Regions from separate parts of the Clostridium septicum genome, predicted to be linked through region 1. Evidence: riboswitches for the same ligand, from Rfam matches in the RefSeq annotation. Region 1 holds a riboswitch; the other holds the start of a gene.

Evidence for each region. A riboswitch is a leader RNA that binds a small molecule or an ion and turns the genes downstream of it on or off. The one in region 1 is predicted to bind cobalamin.
Region 2: another riboswitch for cobalamin. It lies ahead of CP523_RS01495 (sirohydrochlorin cobaltochelatase); the one in region 1 lies ahead of cobT (nicotinate-nucleotide--dimethylbenzimidazole phosphoribosyltransferase).

The regions. Positions count from the first base shown of each region.
Region 1 covers NZ_CP023671.1:2,823,390-2,835,307, forward strand. The annotation lists gene CP523_RS12930 (GTP-binding protein) at 1-1,623, shown strand, start outside; gene CP523_RS12935 (M15 family metallopeptidase) at 1,711-2,637, shown strand; gene CP523_RS16525 (hypothetical protein) at 2,650-2,784, shown strand; gene CP523_RS12940 (PHP domain-containing protein) at 2,854-3,549, shown strand; gene CP523_RS12945 (MATE family efflux transporter) at 3,736-5,112, shown strand; gene CP523_RS12950 (glycoside hydrolase family 2) at 5,633-7,858, shown strand; cobalamin riboswitch at 8,032-8,214, shown strand; gene cobT (nicotinate-nucleotide--dimethylbenzimidazole phosphoribosyltransferase) at 8,342-9,445, shown strand; gene CP523_RS12960 (cob(I)yrinic acid a,c-diamide adenosyltransferase) at 9,456-9,989, shown strand; gene CP523_RS12965 (bifunctional adenosylcobinamide kinase/adenosylcobinamide-phosphate guanylyltransferase) at 9,986-10,537, shown strand; gene CP523_RS12970 (adenosylcobinamide-GDP ribazoletransferase) at 10,534-11,289, shown strand; gene CP523_RS12975 (bifunctional adenosylcobinamide kinase/adenosylcobinamide-phosphate guanylyltransferase) at 11,302-11,682, shown strand; gene CP523_RS12980 (histidine phosphatase family protein) at 11,675-11,918, shown strand, end outside.
Region 2 covers NZ_CP023671.1:319,814-331,731, forward strand. The annotation lists gene CP523_RS01430 (CbiQ family ECF transporter T component) at 1-98, opposite strand, end outside; gene CP523_RS01435 (energy-coupling factor ABC transporter substrate-binding protein) at 73-354, opposite strand; gene CP523_RS01440 (energy-coupling factor ABC transporter permease) at 354-1,079, opposite strand; gene CP523_RS01445 (cobalt-precorrin-6A reductase) at 1,091-1,861, opposite strand; gene cobJ (precorrin-3B C(17)-methyltransferase) at 1,858-2,574, opposite strand; gene cbiG (cobalt-precorrin 5A hydrolase) at 2,593-3,558, opposite strand; gene cobM (precorrin-4 C(11)-methyltransferase) at 3,561-4,307, opposite strand; gene CP523_RS01465 (cobalt-factor II C(20)-methyltransferase) at 4,317-4,982, opposite strand; gene cbiT (precorrin-6Y C5,15-methyltransferase (decarboxylating) subunit CbiT) at 4,985-5,563, opposite strand; gene cbiE (precorrin-6y C5,15-methyltransferase (decarboxylating) subunit CbiE) at 5,585-6,187, opposite strand; gene cbiD (cobalt-precorrin-5B (C(1))-methyltransferase CbiD) at 6,192-7,277, opposite strand; gene CP523_RS01485 (precorrin-8X methylmutase) at 7,285-7,908, opposite strand; gene CP523_RS01490 (cobyrinic acid a,c-diamide synthase CobB) at 7,921-9,207, opposite strand; gene CP523_RS01495 (sirohydrochlorin cobaltochelatase) at 9,182-10,033, opposite strand; cobalamin riboswitch at 10,228-10,419, opposite strand; gene CP523_RS01500 (GNAT family N-acetyltransferase) at 10,472-10,975, opposite strand; gene CP523_RS01505 (PTS lactose/cellobiose transporter subunit IIA) at 11,382-11,711, opposite strand.

The DNA.
Region 1 (11,918 bases):
TGGAGCTTATTAAAAAAGCATAAAATACCAACATTTATTTTTATAAACAAGATGGATAGAGTAGGTGTAAATTTAAATGAGGTAATAGAAGAAATAAAAGATAAATTTACTAAGGATATTTGCATTATAAAAAATTATCTAAAAGAGAATTTAATGGATGAAACTTTTATTGATTTTATTGTTGAAAAGGATGATGAATTATTAGAAAAATATTTAGAAGGAAATTATAAAGAAGAGGATTTAATTAATTGCTTCAAAAAAATAATTAAAGAAAATAAAGCATACCCTGTATTTTTAGGATCAGCTCTTCAAGATGTTGGTATAGAAGAATTTATTAATAATTTAGATTTATTAACTTATACTAATTATAATGAAGATGAAAAATTTTCAGGAAAGGTTTATAAAATAAAACATGATAATGATGGAACTAAATTAACTTACATAAAAGCTTTATCTGGAAGTTTAAAAATAAAAGAAGAAATAGAATATGGAAAAGCTGAAAATAGGAAATTAGATAAAATTAATCAAATACGAATATATAATGGAAATAAATATAAAAATGTTGATAAGATATCAGCTGGAGATATATTTGCAGTTGTAGGACTTACAGAGGCTATTTCAGGTGATGGAGTTGGAGAATTTAAAGAAACTAGCATGTATAATATGGTTCCAACATTAAAATCTAAAGTAATATATAGTAAAGATTTAAATCCTAAGGATATATTAAAGATATTTAAGATTTTAGAAGCGGAAGATCCAGCATTAAATGTAGTTTGGGACGAAGTACTTAAAGAACTTCAAATTAATATTATGGGAGTTATACAGTTAGAAATATTAAAGGAGTTAGTTAAAGAAAGATTTAAAGTAGATATTTCATTTGGTCCTTGTGAAATATTATATAAGGAAACTATAGAAGGTGAAACTATAGGCTATGGACATTTTGAACCATTAAAGCATTATGCAGAAGTACATTTAAAAATAGAAGAGGGAAAGAGGAATAGTGGGATAATATTTAAAAATAAATGTCATACTGATAATTTAACAGTAGGTCAACAAAATTTAGTGAAAACCCACATCTATGAGAAAGATCACAATGGTATATTAATAGGCTCACCTATAACAGATTTAGAAATTACTTTATTAACAGGAAAAGCTCATGATAAGCACACAAGTGGAGGAGATTTTAGAGAGGCTACATTTAGAGCATTAAGACAAGGATTAGAAAAAGCAAAAAATATATTATTAGAACCTTATTATAGCTTTAATATAAATATGGAAGTTGATTACATGGGAAGAGTATTATCTGATATACAGAAATTAAATGGAGTTTTTGAGATAAAAGAAAATAAATGTGAAAAGATAAATATAGTAGGAAGAGGACCTGTGTCCACATTTATGGATTATAGTAAAGAATTTATAGCTTTAACTAAAGGAAAGGGGAAAATTAGCTTTGTATTTGATGGATATGATATATGTCATAATGAAAATGAGGTGATTAATAAAATATCATATGATAAAAATGCAGATATTAATTATTCTTCAAGTTCAATATTTTGTTCAAAAGGTGAGGGTTTTATAGTTCCATGGAATGAAGCAGAAGAATATATGCATTTATTAAAATAGTTTTATATTTTTATTTGTAATTAGAGCATACATATAATTTTTATCCTTGGTAAACCTAAAAGTGAAGTACTTTTAAGAGGTGATTAAATGAGAAGATTTACAAAGATATTAATTATTATATGTATTTGTTTGTTAATAAGTATGAAAAACATAGTTACATTTGCAGAAACTATCACAGAGGATGAACTATATAATATTAATGCAAAGAGAGATATTTTAGTATTAATGTTAGCTTATCAAGATGAAGTTAAGACTGTAGAAAAGGATAGTAATGGATTAATTTATTTGGTAATGAATAGTGGTAAAAAAATAGTGTATGATGATAAAAAATCAAAAACTAATGAAGAAAAATTAATAAATCCAGATTTGCAGGATATGTTAGAAGTTAAATATTCTTTAGAAAGTATTGATAAGGTACAAAAGGGAAATAGAGATCCAGGAAGAGCAAGAGTATATGAATTATTAAATGAAGTTTATGGTAATACTGAAAGTAATATTACTAAAAATTTAGAGCAAGTTTCAACAGCTTATGGAACTTATCCTTTTAATAAGAAAAATGAAGCGGCTGAAAGCCTAAAAAAAGCATTAAAAGAAGCTAGTGAGGCAGCAAAATCTAATCCTAAAATTGGAGGATGCATTGCACCTATAAATGGAACTTTTAATTATAGAGTAGTAAGAGGAACAGGTAGACTTAGTGCTCATGCTTATGGAATAGCAATAGATTTAAATAGAAATAATAGTGACTATTGGAAATGGGTTAAAGAAGAGGAAGGTTCAAAACGAATAGCATCATATCCAGTTGAGTTAGTTAATGCTTTTGAGAATAATGGATTTGTTTGGGGCGGAAAATGGGAGCATTTTGATATATTACATTTTGAATATAGACCAGAGTTTATATTCAAAGCAAAATACTTTAATAACAGTGAAATAAAAGAAAATGAAAATTGGTATAATGGAGTTCCTATGGATGAAGAGACAAAAGCAAAAATAGATTTAATAGATAATACTATCTAGTTTTAATAAATTTTGACAAATAATAAACATTTAAAGAGAAATATTATTACAAAATTAAAGTGTTCAGATAGGGTGGAAGCAACTATATCTGCTATAAATAATAATATAAAAGAATATTATTATGCAAAAATGAATTCTAAAGTATAGTGAAAAAATAGTTGCTGAATTATATTTATTACATATTATAATATGAACGAATAATATTTGAGGTTATAAATGTATACAAAAGGGGACTTTCATTTACACACAACTAAATCAGATGGAGATCATACTCCTACTGAAATTGTAAAGATGGCTAAAAAACAAGGATTAGATATAATTTCAATAACTGATCATAACACTACAGCAGGTATTGCAGAAGCTAAAAAAATAGGAACTGCTTTAGGAGTTAAAATTATTCCAGGATTAGAATTATCAACAAGATATAAAGGCAGAAAGATTCATGTTTTAGGATATTTCTTAGATGATAAATATAAAAATAAAAATTTTCAAAAGGGATTAAAGTATATTAAATCACATAATACACAGGCATTACAAAAATTAATGAAGGGAAAAATTTTAGTTTCTAAAGATGATGAGAAAAATAGGATAGATGTAAGAACTGGAGTAGATTTCTTAAGATTTTTTGGAGCTACAATTGTATTAGCTCATCCTGTAAAGATAAAACCTGTTATGTTCCGTGAAATTATCAATTTAGACTTTAATGGTATAGAAGCAATTTATTTTAAAAATAAACCAGAAGAAACGGAGTATTTTAAAAAGATAGCAGAAGATAGGGACATGTTTTATACTGCAGGCTCAGATTTTCATACAAATAAAACTTTAGATAAACGACATGGCTTAATTGGAGATGTATATTTAAATAAAGAAGAAATAGAAAGATTTCTTAAAGCCCTAGAAGAGAATAATTAAAAGGTCTTACTCAGAAATAAGTTAAAAACTAATGTTTCTGAGTAAGACCTTTTCTAAAAATTAACATAAATTTTTTTGGAAAATCTATTTATAAAATATTAATAAAGTAGTATTATAATATAAGAAATTAAATGAATTTATATTCATAAGCGGAAGTAGTCTTAAAATTTCAAAGGGGATGAATAGATGTCTAGAGGAACAACGAATTTAGGAAAAGATCCAGTAGGAAATTTATTGTTTAAATTAGCATTACCGGCTATAATAGCTCAGCTTGTTAATGTTTTATACAACATAGTTGATAGAATTTTTATAGGAAGGATACCTAATGGAGATCTAGCAATGGCTGGAGTTGGGGTAGTATTTCCAATAATAATGATAATATCAGCTGTTAGCGCACTTGTAGGTATGGGTGGAGCTCCATTAGCAGCTATAAAAATGGGAGAAGAAGATAATGAAGGAGCAGAAAGAATAATTAGTAATAGTTTTACTATGTTAATAGTTTTAGGTGTTTTATTAACTATAGGATTTTTAATCTTTAAAGAACCTATACTTTGGACTTTTGGAGCAAGTGAAGCTACAATAGGATTTTCAAATGATTATTTAACACTATATTTAATTGGAACAGTTTTTGTCCAAATTGCATTAGGAATGAATCCATTTATAAATACTCAAGGGTTTGCTAAAACGGGAATGGTAACTGTAATGATAGGCGCAGTTATAAATATAATTTTAGATCCAATATTTATATTTGGGTTAGATATGGGAGTTAAAGGAGCGGCATTGGCTACAATATTAGCTCAAATAATTTCAGCAATATGGGTTTTAGTATTTTTATTTGGTAAAAAAAGTATTATTAAAATAAGAAAGAAATACTTAGTACCTAATATTAAAATTATAGGTTCAATAATTGCATTAGGAATATCTCCATTTATAATGCAAGCTACTGAAAGTTTAGTGTTAATAACATTAAATAATAAATTATTTATGTATGGAAGAGATTTAGCAGTTGGAGCTATGACTATAATGAGTAGTGTTATGCAAATAGTAATTTTACCATTAATGGGATTATCCCAAGGTGCTCAACCTATTATAAGTTATAATTATGGATCTAAAAATAGTAAGAGGGTAAAGAAGACATTTAAACTTTTACTTATTAGTTGTTTAGCATATACAGGAGTAATGTGGGCCTTATTAATGTTATTCCCACAAGTATTTGTAAATATATTTAATAATAAGCCAGAGCTTGTAGAAATTACTTCCTGGAGTATAAGAATATATTTCGCAGGTATATTTATGTTTGGAGCTCAAATAGCATGTCAACAAACTTTTCTTGCTTTGGGTCAAGCTAAGATATCTTTAATGTTAGCTTTACTTAGAAAAATAATTCTGTTAATTCCATTTATATTTATATTACCAACATTCTTTAATAATAAATTAATGGGAGTATTAATGGCAGAACCTTTTGCAGATGTAATAGCAGCTTTAATAACTATTATATCTTTTATAATATTTTATAAAAAAACTTTTAATACTAAAAATTTAGAAAAATTAATTGGAAATTAATTTAATAATATATAAAAATAAGAAAGGTGAATATCTGAAAACTATAGTAGAATAATTATTATTGAGATTTTTCAAATAAAAAATCACTTAGTAAGAATATTTAATCTTGCTAGGTGATTTTATTATATATAATTGTATTATTTGGTGATTGTAATTGTGAGTTGTATTATAACTTTAATATTTGTATTTTATAAGTCATTTTTTACAAAGGAAAGTAAGAAGATTTAACGGAACATATGTAAAAAAAGAATATGTATATAAATGGAAGACATGCTCTTCCATTAATTTTTTACCATATCAACAGTTTAATCTAACAGAGTATTTATATTTAACATAAGTAATTTATTTATGTTAAAAAGTATAGAAAATCTGGAAAATATCGAGATTTATATATATTTATGAAGGGGATTTAGTAAAATTATAGAAATAACTTAAGGGAAGATTTTGTAAACTATATGAAGAGTAAATTATATTTTAAATGTTTAATATTATCTAATGTTGATGTGAGGGGGGATTTAAAATGGTATCTAATAATAAAATTTTATTAAATGATAATTGGCAATTTAAAGTTTTAGATTCTGAAAGTTATGAGGAAATAATAATACCACATACAAATAAAGAAATTCCTTATAATTATTTTGATGAAAGAGATTATCAAATAATATCATGTTATAAAAGAAATTTTACAGTATCAAATAGCAATAAAAGAATATTTTTAAAGTTTGATGGTGTAATGACAGCTTTTAAATTATTTATAAATAATAATTATGTTAATGAATACAAAGGAGGATATATACCTCATTTTATAGAGGTTACTGATTTTGTACATTTTGATAAAGAAAATGAAATATATGTAGAGGTTGATTCAACTGAAAGAGAAGATGTTCCACCATTTGGAGGTGTATTAGATTATTTAACTTTTGGAGGAATATATAGAGATGTATTTCTTTATGAACATAACAGTTGTTTTATAGAAAATATTCATTATGATTATAAGGTTGAAAACTACCTTAATGGCACTGGTAAAGTAGTAGTATCTCCAAAGGTTTTAATAAATAGTAATAATAAAGATACAAATAATTTAATAACATTAAAAATAGGAAAAGAAGAATTTGAGTTTTATACTAAAGTTAAAAAAGGATCTAATTGGTATAAATTAAATGATATTCAGTTAGATAATATAAAACTTTGGTCATTAGAAGATCCTAGACTTTATAGGGCAGATATGAATTTATTTATTAGCAATGAAATATTAGACAGTAGTACAATGAATATTGGATTTAGGAAAATTGAAGTTAACGGTACAGGTTTTTATTTAAATGGGAAGAAAATAAAAATAATGGGTTTAAATAGGCATCAATCTTTTCCTTATGTTGGATATGCAATGCCAAAAAGAGCTCAAATAAAAGATGCAGATATATTAAAGGATGAACTAAGTATTAATTTAGTAAGAACCTCTCATTATCCTCAATCACCTTATTTTTTAGATAGATGTGATGAGATAGGTTTATTAGTTTTAGAAGAAATACCAGGATGGCAACATATAAGTCAAAGGGAGGATTGGAGACAACAAGTTTTAGAGGATGTTAAAGGAATGATAAATAGAGATTTTAATCATCCTTCAATAATAACTTGGGGAGTTAGAATAAATGAATCTCTTGATGATGATGAGCTTTACTCAAATACTAATAAAGTAGCTAGAGATATAGATAGTAGTAGACCAACTTGTGGAGTAAGATACTTAGAAGGTAGTAGCTTTTTTGAGGATATATATACTATGAATGATTTTAGTTATGATGGTGGAGAAATAGTACTAAGAAGTAGAGATACAGTTACTAAGTTAGAAAAGAAAGTTCCTTATTTAGTTACAGAATTTTGTGGACATATATATCCAACTAAATCTTTTGATCATGAACAAAGAGTAGTAGAACAAGCTCTTAGACATGGTGTAGTACAAAGTAAATCAAGAAGTTCAGATGATTATTTAGGTGCAATAGGATGGTGTGCATTTGATTATAATACACATTTTGATTTTGGATCCGGTGATAGAATTTGCTATCATGGAGTAATGGATATGTTTAGGCAACCTAAATATGCAGCTTATATGTATAAAAGTCAAAAGAACCCTAAAATTCAAGCCATTGTGGAGCCATTAACTTTATGGTCAAGAGGGGAAAGAGATAAGGGAATAGCCTTTCCTATATACTTATGTACAAATTGTGAAGAAGTAGAGGTTATACTAGGTGGACGCAGCTTAGGAATATTTAAAAGAGATGAAAATACTGTAGATGAAAATTTAAAATATTTAGAGTATCCACCAATTAAGGTTGATTTGTTAAATGGAGATTGGGGAAGCAAATGGAGTGAAATAGAATTTATAGGATATATAAATGGAGAAAAGGCTTCTAGCAAGAAGTTTTGTGAAAATCCTGTAGTTACAGATTTGAAAGTAGTTGTAGATAATAATGAACTATGTGGAAAAGAGCTAGATACAACTAGAGTTTCAGTAACAGTTGTAGATAAATATAAAAATAAACTTCCTTATGCAACAGGAGCAATATTTTTAGAAACAGTAGGAGATATAGATATAATAGGGCCTAAGGTTGTTTCATTAATTGGTGGCTCAATAGCATTTTGGGTTAAAACTAAGGGGAAATTTATTAATAATAGGACACAAGTTTTAATTAAAAGTTCTTTTGGTATAGAAAAAGTAGTAAATATAAAATTAACTGAAAGTTATAAATAATATTTAGTTTAAGAGGATAAGGAATTTATAAAAATTTAGTATCCTCTATTTATTTACATTAAAAGTTTTTTAGATTTTAAAAATTAAATAAGTGCCATTAATAGAGTCATAATCTTAAATTCACATTCTATATCATTGACTTTTATATAAATTATAAGCTATTATAACAAAAAGAGGAATAATTCTGTAAGGGTTGTTTATTACATTAAAAGGGAAATAGGTTAAAAGCCTATGCGGTCCCGCCGCCGTAAAAGAGGAGCTAGTCTTAATAGTCACTGAAATTTAATTTTGGGAAGACTAAGGCAAAGAAGCAATGATTCTTAAGCCGGAATACCTGCCTTTACTTAAAGCACTATAAACTTCACGGTGTATGAAGGGTGTATTGTATAAAATAGAAGTATATTTATATCTATATTTAATGTATACAAGCATCTTACAAAAGTAAGGTGCTTTTTATTTTTTTATAAATAGGTGGAGAGTAATATGAATAATAAAAATAGTTTAGTTAATTTTATAAATAATATTAATCCTATAAATGAAGAAGTTATGGAAGAGACAAGAAAAAGGTTAGATTCATTAGCGAAACCATTAGGGAGTCTTGGAAAATTAGAAGATATAGCAGTAAAACTTTCTGGAATTACAGGAAAGGTAAAAAATAAAATTAAGAAAAAGTGTATTATTATTTTATCATCAGATAATGGTGTAGTTGAGGAAGGAGTTGCATCAGCTCCTCAATATGTAACACTAGCTCAAACTATTAACTTTACAAAGGGTTTAACTGGAGTTGCAGTTATTGCAAAGGAAGGTAACTCAGATTTAATGGTAGTAGATGTAGGTGTCAATACTGATAAAAAAATTCATGGTGTAATAGATAGAAAAATAAGAAAAGGCACAAATAATATATCAAAAGAACCTGCAATGACTTACGAAGAATGTATAAAAGCAATAAGTATTGGAATTGAAATGGTAGAAAGAGCTAATAATTATGGATATGACATTTTAGGTGTAGGGGAAATGGGAATAGGAAATACAACTACAAGTAGTGCTGTATTAATTGCCTTAACAAATTGTGATATTAAATATGCTATTGGTAAAGGAGCCGGTATAACCAATTTAGCTTTTGAAAAGAAAAAAGAAGTCATAAAAAAGGCCTTAGAGATAAATAAACCTAATAAAAGTGATCCAATAGATGTGTTATCTAAAGTAGGCGGCTTTGATTTAGCAGCTATGGCAGGGGTTTTTATAGGTGCAGCATATTATAGAATTCCTGTAGTTATAGATGGATTTATATCTTCAGTAGCAGCATTAGCAGCAGTAAGGATGAACCCTTTAATAAGGGAATATTTGATTCCATCTCATTTATCTAAGGAAATTGGATATAATATTGCTATGAAGGAATTAAATTTAGAACCCATGGTTAATTTAGATATGAGATTAGGTGAAGGAAGTGGATGCCCAATAGCGTTTTCTATAGTAGATTATGCCTGTGCAGTTATTAGTAATATGGCAACATTTGAAGAAGCAGAAATAGATTCAAGTTATTTAGATGAAGTTAGAGAAAAAGAAAATTATATAGTAGAAATTTAGGAGGATTAAAATGGAATTAGGACTTATTCATATATATTGTGGAAATGGAAAAGGAAAAACAACAGCAGCTATGGGGCTTGGTATGAGAGCTTGTGGAAGAGGATATAAGGTATTATTAACTCAATTTTTAAAAGATAATGATACAGGAGAGCTTAAATCAATAGAAAAATTAAGCGATAATTTTCATGTTTTTTTAGGGGTGCCTATGAAGAGATTTTTTAATTATTTAAGTGAAGAAGATAAACTTGAAGTAATTAAAGAGCACAGAGAAAGATTTGAAAAAGTTACTAAAAAGGCAGTAGAAGAAAAATATGATCTATTAATTATGGATGAAATTATGGCTTCTTTAAATTATGGAATTTTAGAATTAGATAAAGTTGTAGAATTTTTAGAAAATAAACCAAAAAACTTAGAAGTAGTTTTAACAGGACGAAATCCAGATAAAAAGTTAATAGATTTAGCTCATTATGTATCAGAAATTAATCCGATTAAACATCCATATGAACAAAGTAAGATACCAGCAAGAGTGGGTATAGAAAAGTGATTTGTTTAGTAGTTGGAGGAGCTAAAAGTGGAAAGTCTATGTATGGACAAAATTTAGCTAAAGCTTTAGAAGATAAAAATGGAAATTTATATTATGTTGCAACAATGAATCCATATGACTTAGAGGATTTAAAAAGAATAGAAAATCATCTAAAGGATAGAGAAGGATACGGATTTAAGACTATAGAAAAGCAAAAAAATATAGAAGAAGTTTTAGGATATATAAATGAAAATGATACGCTATTAATAGATAGTATAACTTCCCTTGTAACCAATGAAATGTTTTTGGAAAAAGATTTTATAAAGGATGTGAAATCTAAAATAATTATGGGTTTAGAACAAATAAAGGAAAGGAGTAAAAATGTTATAATAGTTTCTGATTATGTATTTGGTGATAGTATAATTTATGATAATTATACTGAAAACTTTAGAAGGGAACTTGGAAATATTAATAGGGAAATAGCTTTTTTTTCTGATATAGTTATAGAATGTATTTATGGAAATGTTATAAAACATAAAGGAAAGGAATTATTAAAGGAAATAATATGAAAAAATATTTTAAAGGATTTTTAATGGCTATTAGTATGTTTACAATAATTCCATTACCTTATTATCAGTGGGATGATGAAGGCGCAAAGCATATTCTTAAATTTTATCCTTTTATAGGTTTTGTAATAGGATTAATTTGGTATGGAATATATAAATTAACGGTGCTTTTAGGAATGTCTACTATGTTATCTTCAGCTATAACTATGATTATTCCATTTGTAATTACAGGAATGTTACATTTAGATGGTTATATGGATGTTTGTGATGCCCTTTTATCCAGAAGAGACAAAGAAGAAAAAATTAGAATATTAAAGGATCCAAATACAGGAGCTTTTGCAGTAATATCTTTGGGAATATTATTTATAGTTGATTTTGCTGCTATTTATACAATTGTGGATAATAATATTAATACTTTAGGATTTATTTTAATTCCGATAATATCACGAGGACTTATGGGATTATTATTGATATGTAAAAATCCAATGAAAGAAAGCTCATTAGGAGCATATTTTAGAAAAGATACTGGAAAGTTTGATAAGTTAATATTAGTAGGGATTTTAATTATAGTATCGATAGCCTTTTATCTAATTTTCAATATAAAGGCATTAATAATTCCTATTTTAATGATTATTTCAGGTTTGTTAGTAGTAAGAAGTAGTGCAAATGAATTAGGTGGTATGTCTGGAGATAGTGCAGGATATGGACTTGTTATTTCAGAATTAATTGGAGTGTTATTTTTAACACTTATATAAGGAGGGTTACTAATGATATTAGTTTTTGGAGGGGCATATAACGGAAAAATAAAATGGGTTAAAGAAAAATATAAAATAGAAGAGGTAGATATATTTTATTGTAATAGCTCAGAAATAGATTTATCTAAAAGAGTTATTTGTGGATTACATAAGTTTACATATGCTGCAGGTAAAGACTCATTAGATCCACTTAAGATTTTAATAGATAATAAAGAAATTTTAAAAGATAAAATAATTATATGTGATGAAATTTCATCTGGAATAGTTCCATTAAAGAAAGAAGAAAGAGTATGGAGAGAAAATACTGGTAGATGCCTACAATTTTTAAGTGAAAATTCTAATAAGGTATATAGAATTTTTTGTGGTTTAGAAATGGTGCTTAAAGATGTATAAGTTAGAATTATATATGTTAAGACATGGAAAAACTATTTTTAACGAAGAAAGGTTATATTGTGGGACAAGTAATCCTTCCTTAAGTGAAGAAGGAAGAAGTGAATTAATAAAGTTGTTAAAAGATATAAAATATCCACAGTGTAATGAGTATTTTACAAGTGGTGCTACAAGAGCTAATGAAACTTTTGAAATCTTGTATCCTAATGAACAATATGAAGTTATAAGTGGATTTTCAG
Region 2 (11,918 bases), 900 kb from region 1:
CAAATTATTAATGATATTAAAACTAAAAGTATTTTTTCTATTGGATGTACATATGCATATTTGCTATTTAAGCTATACAGATTTATTTCCCGTATCATACTTTTTCTTTCCTACAAAATATCCAATGAATCCTGCTCCTATTGCTGCTTGCATTGAGAAAAGAAAACTTTCAACTTCTCCTGATGGTGGTTCCCAAAGACTTTCAAACCATGGCTCATAATCTGAATTTATTTCTGTTATTAAACCTTCTGCTTGTTCATCAGCTCCTGCAAATTCTCCATTTCTGCTTATTATAAAAGGACCTACAATTAGTAAAATACAAATTACAAATAAAATTAAATTTTTCTTTTTCATTATAATAGCCCTCCTTCTAATTCTGAAAGTTCTTGTCTACAATGTTTCTTTATAAAATCAAAGATAACTACTGAAACTATACCTTCAACTATAGCTAAAGGAACTTGAGTTACTGCAAAAACGCCTAAAAATTTAACTGCTGATACAATTACTCCTCCATCTGCTGAAGGAAATGCTAATGCTAATTGTATTGATGTAACTACATAAGTTAATAAATTTCCTAAAGCACATGCTAAAAAAACTGCTACTGATTCATTTTTCTTCTTAAATAATCTATATATAAAATATGCTACAAAAGGTCCTACAATCCCCATTGATAATACATTGGCTCCTAAAGTAGTTAAACCACCATGAGCAAGTAAAAGTGCTTGAAATAATAATACAACTGCTGAAATAACAACCATTACCATTGGTCCAAATACTACTGCTCCAAGTCCTGTTCCTGTTGGATGTGATGAACTTCCTGTTACTGATGGAAGCTTAAGAGCTGACATCATAAATACATATGCTCCCATAAGAGCTAAAAGCATCTTTATATCGCTATTTCTTTTAATAGTTTTTCTAAGCTCTTTAATACTTAAAATTATAAATGGTGCTGATAATATAAAATAGAATATACACCAGTTTAAAGCTAAATACCCTTCTGCTATATGCATTGCATAAGCATTAAAAGGAATACTAATTGATAATAATAACGTAAATACTAAAAATCCTGATTTTTTCATTATTTTCTCCCCTATAATTTATATTTTTTTACTATGGCATCAATCATCCTATGAACATTATTAAATGCTTGACCATAATTTATCTTTGGTTTGTTTATGACAATGATTTTAGCTCCATTATTTATACAAGCTTCTACTTTTTCTTTAATACCTCCTTCTATACCACTGTCCTTAGTTATTAAAGCTTTTATTTTAAACTCTTTAATAATTCCACTATTTATTTCATATCCAAATGGTCCTTTAATGGCTATAATATCACCTATATCAACACCAGAATCTATTAACTTTTGTAAAACCTGAACTGATGGAAGTATTCTATGTATTACTCTATTCTTAAGATTAAGTTTCATAATATTTCCTACATTATTACTTCCTGTTGTATTTAATACATTTCCTTCTATATTTTTTAATGCTTCTTTTAGATCTTCATATCCATTTATTTTAATTATATTTTTGTCTTCAGAAACTTTATTAAAATATCCTTCTCTCTCATATCTTATATAATCTATATTCATATACTTACAAATTTTAATAGAAGTTTTACTTACTTCTTGTGCATATGGGTGAGATGCATCTACTAAAACTTTTATATTAAACTTTTTAAATAACTCTTTAAATTCTTCTTCGTTTAAAGGCTTATCATTTATATGGAGAATCTTAAAATTCTTTAAAAGCTCTCCACCATATTTTGTTGCTGTAGATACTACTATTTTATCTGTATATTCATTTATTAGAGATAAAATCTCTCTTCCCTCTGAAGTACCTAAAATAAAAGCTATCATATTGAATATCCTCTTGGAGTAACAAATTTTCCATCTTTTATATAGCTTTTTGAATTTCCTATTATAACTATTGAAAGCATATCAACTACAGTTTCATCAAATTCCCCAAGTTTAAATAAATTGTAGCTTTCTTCATCTCTTAATGCATTTCTTATAACGGCTATTGGAGTATTTAAATCTCTATATTCTTTTATTATTTCTATACACTCCTTTAAATAATGTGGTCTTCCCTTACTTCTAGGATTATATAATGAAATTACAAAATCACCTTCTGCTGCTAATTTAACTCTCTTTTTAATATCTTCATAAGGAGTCATTAAATCACTTAAGCTTATATTACAATTATCATGCATAAGTGGTGCTCCTACTACTGATCCTGCTGCACTTGAAGCTGTTATCCCTGGTATTATTTCTACATTTTCATCATTTTTAAGCTCTAATATTAATCCTGCCATTCCATAAATTCCAGAATCTCCAGTACTTATAAGAGCAACAGTATTATCCTTTGAAAGCTTTAAAGCCTCCCTACATCTATCTTCTTCTCCACGCATACCAGTTTGAAAAACTTCTTTTTCCCCTATAAGAGGCTTAATCATTGATACATATTTTGTATAACCAACTATAATATTACTTTCTTCTATTGCTTTTAGTGCCTTCATCGTAATATGATCTAGACCACCTGGCCCTATGCCTATAACATATAATTTCCCCATATTTTTTTCTCCTTCAAATTATAAAATTCCAATAGCTAATGTCATTCCATTATTTTTTATTTTACTAACTATTATTTCAGCTTTTAAAAGTTCTACAACAGGTTCACATACAGATTTAACTCCTACTGCACCTTTTACAAAGTCACTTCCTTCATAATGGTCTTCAACTATAGCTATTTCTTCTTTAGTAAAAAATCTCATTTCTGATTTTAAAGTATTACCTAAATTTAAAATAGCTTTTTCACTTTTCTTAACATCTATTGAAGCTATATACCTTATTGAATCTAAAGACAGATTATTTTCTTTTAATACAATTGATACAAAATCATATAGCTTTTTTTCATCTGTATTTTTTCTACAGCCTATTCCTAAAACTATGTCCTTTCTTATAAGCTTCAATACTTTCTTATGTTCTTCATATTTATTAGTAATCCATAGAGTGTTTTCTTTTAAAGTTTCTACTTCTGTATAACCTTTTGGACAAGCTATTTCTTTTTTATCATCCTTAAAATAAACACCTTCATTATTTACAAGTTTACTTGCAATAATTTTAGCCATTTTTAAATCCTTTATTACAAGGTTATTATCTATAGCTATTGTATCTGGTGCTAAAAGATCTAAATTATCTGTTGCTGTAGTTATAACTAAAGTGTTATTTAATATCTTTGATACTTTTCTAGCTAAATTATTAGCTCCACCTAAATGTCCTGACACTAAGCTTATTGAAAATTCATTACATACATCAACAACTACAACTGCAGGATCTTTATCTTTTCCCTTTAAATACTTAGCTATAGCTCTAACTGCTATGCCTGTTGAACTTATAAAAATTATAGAATTATACTTTTCAAAAGATATGTTAGTTATTTTATCTAATGAAAAATCTCCTATTTCAGATTTTTTATATATTTCTATATCTAAATTTCCTCTAAGTTTTTCAGCTAGTATATCTCCCTTTTCCGTAACACTTATTACACCTATCATAATTACTTTTCAGCCTCTCTATACATATGAGTAAATCTCTTATCATATAAAAGACTTTTTTCATATTCACAGTTTATAAAATCTCCAACTAATATCTGAGCACACTTTTTAATACCAGCTTCTTTAACCTTTTCCGCTATATCATCTAAAGTTCCAATAATAGCTCTTTCATCATTCCAAGTTGCTCTTTCTACAACTGCTATAGGCACATTTCTCCCATAACCCTTTCTTAATTTTTCTACAACTTTATCTATCATTGATATTGATAAAAATATTGCCATAGATGCTCCAATAGAAGCTAATTTCTCTAAATCTTCTGTTTCTGGTACTGGAGTTCTTCCTTCTACTCTAGTTAAAATTACTGTTTGAGTTATTGATGGAAGTGTAAATTCCCTATTAATAGCAGATGCTGCTGCTGTAAATGAACTAACTCCTGGTACAACCTTATAATCTATATTTAATTTAGAAAGTTCATCCATTTGTTCCTTTATTGCTCCATAAATTGAAGGATCTCCTGTATGAAGCCTAACTATTAACTTATCTTTATTTTCTTTTATTACTTTAATTACATCATCTAAAGTCATTTTGGCAGAGTTAAAAGTTTCTACACCTTTTTTACAAAACTCTAAATGTTCACTACTCACTAACGAACCTGCATATATAACTATATCTGCCTTACTTAATATATCTCTTCCCTTTACAGTTATTAAATCAACATCTCCAGGTCCTGCTCCAATAAAATAAACCATATTATTCACCTACTCTTTACTTGCTAATATTAAAGACATATATTCTCTAGAGTTTATTATTTCTTCTTTATTTTCTAATATTCTTTGGCCTTCTCTTCCAGCTTTGCTAACGTATACATAATTAAAGCCTTTTTCCTCTAAAACATTAAGTACTTCTTCCTCATGTTTATAGACTTTCATAATAACAACATATTTTTCATCTTTAATATCCTTAACTCTTGTTGCTGGTAAAATCATAAGAGGATTATTTCCTACAACTAAAGTTCTATCAACTATACTAGCTGCTGCACAAAATGAAGTAACTCCAGGAATTGTTTTAACTTCAAAACCTCTTTCCTCAATATGCTTTAATAAATGAATATATGTACTATATACATAAGGATCTCCTATAGTTAAAAATGAAACATTTTTTCCTTCTTTTAATTTTCCTTCTATTAAATCATAAGCTTCCTTTGCCTTCGAAACTCTATCTTTAGTTCCCATTGGAAAATGTTTAACTATTACTTCTGATCCTTCTTTTATATAATCTTTTACTGTTTCTAAAGCTATACTTTCTCCATCATCTATGGCACTTGGAGCTACTATTACTTCCGAATTTTCTATAGCTCTTACACCTTTAATAGTTATTAATTCTTTATCTCCTGGACCTACACCTATTCCATATAATACTGCCATAATTATTTTTCTCTCCTTGTGCATTTAACTATGTAAATTGGATTATTAGCTATCATCATATAGCTATCCCCTTTATTTTTACTTATATTAACCATAGATATATCTACTTTGTAATTTAAAGTTTTCATTAAATCTATTGCCTTATAAGCATTATCTAAAGTTATAAAATTCATAACTATTGTTCCATTATTTTTAATTAATTCGTTACTACCTAAAATTATTTTTTCTAAGCTTCCTGAACTTCCACCTATAAATATAGAATTAAAATTTAAATTTTCTTTTTTAAAATTATCCAAAATGTCTACTGCTTCACCTTCAAATAATTTTATATTTTCACCTTTGAATTTTTCTATATTCTTTTTTGTTACTTCTATAGCATCTAAAGCTTTTTCTATTGCATAAACTTGTCCTTTAAATGCAATTTTAGATGCTTGAATAGTTATACTTCCTGTACCAGAACCTATGTCTAAAACTTTAGAATCTTCATTTAAATCCATTTTCCAAATACTTAAAGCTCTAATATCTTCCTTGGTCATAGGACAATTTCCTCTAATAAATTCTTCATCCTTAATTAAAATCATATTTTTCTCCTTTCCCTACTTTTATAATTGCTCTACAATAACTATTGATAAATTGCTAAATTCTTTTTCTAATAGGTTATTAGGAGTATCATAAAATATTCTCTCATCTTCATAAGATAGATTTTCACCAACTATAACTTTTGAACTTACATTATTTTCTATAAGACTTTTACATAAACTATTTGGTGTATTTTTATTATCTGTTAGCCAAATGGATACTGAATTTTCTTTTACCTTTTTTATAAAATCATCTTCTCTTCCATGTAAACTTCCAGTATAGGCATTACTCCAGCTTTTATTAACTTTGCAAGTTAAATACTGAAATGAACTTAAACCCGGAATAACTTTTAAATCACCTTTATAGTTTTTTCCTATATAATCACTTATTCCATAAAAGGTTGGATCCCCTGAAGCTACAACTGAAATATCCTCTTCTTTGCTTTCCTTTATAAAATCTATTATTTCTCTTAAAGTCTTTACTTTTCTCTTCTTATTTTCTATAAAATCTAAAGAATCTATTGCCCTTGAAAATCCCAATATAATTTTACTTTTTTTCAAAATAGTTACTGCTTTAGGCATGATATATTCTATATTTCCTGGTCCTAATCCTACTATATAAATCATCTCTTTACTCCTCTAAAGAATTATACAAAATATGATAATCTGAAAATCCATAATATATTAAAGGCTTTACTTTCATTTCTCCATAAGTATAAAGTTCTGCTCTAGCTTTAATTTTTTCTCCTATATTTTTATACAATGCCTCATAGCCTTCCCCTAAAAATTTAACTGCACCTTCACTTGTTTTTTGCTTTAGTACCTCTTCTACTAAAGCTTTATCTACTCCTAGTAATGTAAGCTCTAAAGCTAATACTTCAAGCCTTACATCACAAACTCTACTATGAGTATTAAAACAACCATAAGCTATCTTACTTATCTTTCCTATATGCCCAACTAGAATAACTTCTTTAATCTTTACATTTGCACAACATTCAAGAGCAAAGCCTACAAAATTAGATATTATAACTATTTCCTCCTCTTTAAAGCCTTGTTCTAATGAACATTTTTCTCCTATATTTCCAAAGGTTAAAACTAACCTTTCCCTATTAATAGCTTTTTGATTTATTTCAAGCTTAATTGAATCCTTTAAAGCTTCTTCAGACATTGGATAAACTATTCCTCTAGTTCCTAAAATAGAAATTCCGCCTTCAATTCCTAACCTAGGGTTAAAAGTCTTTTTTGCAATTTCAACTCCTTCTGGTATAGAAATAGTTATTTTAACTCCAGCATTATCTGGAACTACAGATGTTACTTCTCTTTCTATTTCCGCCCTTGGAACTGGATTTATAGCTGCTTCACCTTTTTTTACAAATAGTCCGTCTTTAGTTACTATACCTATTCCTTCTGCTGCTAAAAGCTTAAATCCCTTATCTAGTTTTTCTGCCTTTGCAAAAATTTCTATTCCATTAGTAATGTCACAATCATCTCCAGCATCTTTTATAACAGATACTATTACAGAATTATTCTCTCTTTTTATAGAATTTATTCTTATATTAAGTGTTATTCCTTTAGGTGTATCAATTTCTATACTTTCTAAAGTTTCATTATTATATAGCATAAAGGTGGCAGCTTTAGATGCAGCTGCTGCACAAGAACCTGTTGTATAGCCACACCTTAATTTTTTAAAGCCACTTTCTATATAAAGGTCAGTCATTTAATCACTACCTTTCAACTACCATATACATAAGAGCATTTATAATAGAAGCTGCTACTGTACTTCCGCCTTTTCTACCTTTAACTGTTATATATGGAATATTAAGCTCCTCTAAGTTTTCTTTACTTTCACTAGCTCCTACAAACCCAACTGGTACTGCTATTATAAGCTTTGGATTTGCCTTTTTTTCCTTTATTAATTCCTTTAATTTAAACAATGCAGTAGGTGCATTCCCAAATACAAATATATCTACACTATCAGCTGAAGCTTTTTCTACAGCTGCCATTGATCTTGTTATGCCCTTTTCCTTTGCCTCTTTATGAACTTCTTCTAAATTCACATAACATATTACTTTTCCATTTAGTTTTTCTAAAGCTTTTTTGTTTATTCCTGAAAGAGCCATATTAGTATCTGTATATATTATAGGATTATTTTTTAATATTTCCTTGCCTACATTTATAGCATCTTTACTTATTTCTATTAACTCCATATATTCAAAATCTGCTGTTGTATGAATTACTCTTTTAACTACCTTTAATTCATCTTCCGTAAAATCATGGTTTCCCATTTCATCACCTATAATTTCAAAGCTAGTTTCTTCAATTTCCATAGGATTTTTTATATAACTCATGTTTTCACCGCCTTATTTATCTAATAAACATCTTAAAAACTCCATATTAGAAAAGAAATGAATATGAGGATAACCTGCTAATGTGTTGTTTTTTTCATAACCACATTCCCATGTTTTTTTCTCACCTGTATACATATTCTTATAAACCTTATATATTGTTTTCTCATTTAAATCTACTTTTGATTTATGAAATTCATGACAATTTATTTTAATGCCATTAACTTCTATACTTGCATATCCAAATCTATTTAACCTAGATGTCATACAACTTTCTCCACTAAAAAATCCAACCATAGGCACATTATCAATCTTTTCAGTTAAATACATAAGTCCACCACATTCTCCATAGCATTTAACTCCGCTTTCTAATGCATTTTTTATACTATTTAGCATAGATTTATTTTTACTTAACTCTTCCTTAAATACTTCTGGATAACCTCCACCTAAATAAAGAAAATCTATATTTTCTGGTAGTTTAGAATCTTTTAAAGGACTAAAATAAATAACTTCTCCTGCCTCTTCTAAAAGCTCTAAATTTTCTTTATAATAAAATCTAAATGCTTCATCATAAGCTACTGCTATTTTTAAATTTTTATTTCCAATATGAAATTTATCTTCATATTTTTCTATATATTTAAATTCCTTAATTAATTCATCTAAATTTATATTTTTTTCTATTAAGTCTGCGCATATTTGAATTTTATCTTTTAAATTATCTACTTCAATACTCTGAACTAAACCTAAATGTCTACTAGATAGTTTAATAGACTCTTCCTTTGGAATATATCCAAAAACCTTTAAATTACAATTTACTTCTATATTTTTCTTTAATAAATTATAATAGCTTTCTGATATAGAGTTTAAAACAACTCCTATAATATTTGCATTCCTAAAATCTTTAATTCCATTAATTTCTGCACATAAAGTGGTACTTTGAGCTTTTGGACTTATTACTAATAATATTGGAGCATTATTTAAGGTCTTTGATATACTATAAGTTGAGCACTCTTCCGTTATTCCAATTCCATCATAAAGCCCCATAGCTCCTTCTATTATTGCTACATCTCCATTTCCCCTTGAAAAGCTTGCTTTAACACCATCTTCTCCCATAAGATGTAAATCTAAATTTCTAGAGTTTTGTCCTGTTATCTCTGTATGAAAACCTGTATCTATATAATCTGGACCAGATTTAAAACCTTGAACCTTATAATTTCTATTTTTTAAAGCCTTCATTAACCCTAATGTAAAAGTAGTTTTTCCGCCACCACTACAATTAGATGAAATTATTATTGTTTTCATTTTTTCTACCCTTCTTAGTTTCCCCAGCATCTATATATCTATTTTCTATAATATCCTCAATTCTATTTATATATAACTGATTAAAAGCATCTATTTCTCCTAGTCCATGCATATAAATATTTACCTTTATACCTTCAGCTTCTAACATTGATTTCCAAGAATCCTTTTCATCTGATGCCATATCATTTATAGCATGATCTCCTGCTACAACCATAAGAGGCAATAATGTAACTTCTTTAATATTTTTTCTTTTTATTCTTTTTAAAACTACATCAAAAGTTGGATATCCTTCTACAGTTCCTACAAAGACATTTTCATATCCATGGTCTTGAAGTACAGCTTGCAGACATCCATAAACAGCATTTGAAAAATGTGCTGTTCCATGTCCCATCATAACTACCCCTTCTTTGTCCTTTAATAGGTCTTCTATAGTTTCTATAAAAATTGAATAATCCTGTGGTAAATCTTCTATCCCTTGATAGTAAAATATCGGTCTTCCAAGTCTTAAAGACTTAAATTTATCCTGATACATTTTTTGTACATTTTTTATGTATTGAAACTCTTCTCCTGGAATGATATGTAAAGGTTGCATTATAACTTCTTCAAAGCCATCTTTATATAGCTTGTCTAAAGCCTCTTCTGGTGTATCAATAAATATTCCGTTTTTCTCTTTTAATTTTTTTATAATTATATGAGCTGTAAATGCTCTAAAAACCTTATACTCTTTAAACTGTTCTGCTATTTGATTTTCTGCCTTCTCGATAGATTTTTTTAACACATCTAAATAACTCGTACCAAAGCTTACTACTAATATTGCTTTTTTCATAAAATAAAAAATTCCTTCCTTTATTAATCGTTAAAATTTGAAATTTAAAATAAAAAAGGCATCCTATAACTTCTAGGACACCAATCATTCTAACAAAAGACAAACTTAATAAACCATTAGATTTTAAGTCTTAAACAATCTAAAGGCGTGTTTAACATAACTTTGCTCATTTGCTAATTATCTTCCCTCCGAAGGATAGCACATAACTATAGGCAGGTCTCCTGACTTAAGCTTCATCCTCTTCTCTTCCTTCCCAACATAATGTCAGTGGATCCATTTAGAGATTCGTCAGCTTTTACAGTAGCGGGGGCTGCAGTAGATTTTCACCACTTTCCCTTTTAATCTTTAGATAAAATTATCTAAGAACCTATAATTGACAATATTTAATTACTTCAATTATACAGTATTAAATATTTAATTGCAATAAAGGAAATTTTTTTAAGCTGCAAGTTTTAAAAACTCATATATACTCATTGTATAAATTATTTCATTTTGTAAAATTTTATTTTCTTTAAATCCTATACTTTCAAAGGCTCTTCTTGATCTAATATTTTTAGTTCTAATTTTGGCAATAACCTCATCTACTCTCCAATCAAAAAATGCTTGCTTTAAACTTTCTATAATTGCAGCTTTTCCATATCCTTTTCCCCATAACTCCTTTTCTCCAATAGCTATTACTATTTCTGCATTATTTCCTTTTGGTACCAATCTAACAAAACCAATAGCTTCTTTATTATTATTAATAATTTGAAATTTTCCATTATTATTAAATAAGTGAGTGAGTATTGGAATATTTATTGTATTAAGCAGATTTTCAATATTTTCACTAGCATATTTATCTTCATTTAAATACTTTGTAACCTCTTTATCTCTTAACCACTTAACTAAATTTATTGCATCATCTCTATATACCTCCTGTCTTAGTGACACATTAATTTTCATTTGTAATTACCTCCCTAAATCCTTTTCATTGCCAATTAATTGCCATTGTACTATTGAAAAGGCTTTTAGTAAAATTGGCTTTCCATTTATTACTTAATTTTAACTATACTTTTAAGTAATTTACTCCATTTAACTGCAATTCCCATATGCAAACCATTTAAAACAATATTATCCATTTAATTGTACTTTATTGAATTAAATTACTTTTCATTCCATTTAAAGTAAAATGTAATATTTAAATATTACTATAAAAATAAAGATTACACTTCATAAAAAAGATAATATAATTATATATAATAATAGCACCTAGTAAAATTAAGTATTCTTACTAGGTGCTATTTTTTAGAGTATCTCAAAAATAATTAGTAAACCATATTTTTGATAAAACACTCTTTATTTTTAGATATTATATGCTTTTTTCAATTTTATCAATTCTCTCATATAATGTTATAAATTCTTCAGCTAATTGTTGATAGTTCATGGAATTCATTAAATGATCTTGCGCATGAACTAATAAAACATTTACTACAACATTTTCACCAGAGGCCTCTTTGGTTATAAGTTCAGTTTGAAATGCATGTGCTTTATGCATCTCTTTCTTTGATTTTTCAATTAAAGTTTTAGCTTCTTCAAAATTTCCTTCTTTTGATTTACTTATTGCATCAAAAGCTAAAGCTTTTGCCTCACCTGCATTGGCTATTAATCCAAATGATACTTCCATTAACTTTTCATCCATATTATTTGCCTCCTAAAGGTTTCTATAATTTGTTGTTTCTATATTATTTTCTTCTAATAATTTTTAACTTCTTTAGATGTTAGTTTTTTATTTCATGAATATTGTTTTTAAAATAATCAAATTCTATTCCTTCATTATAGAAGTAATATACCACAAAAATATTGTAACATTTTAATCTAAATATATAAAGATATTACAAAATTCTAT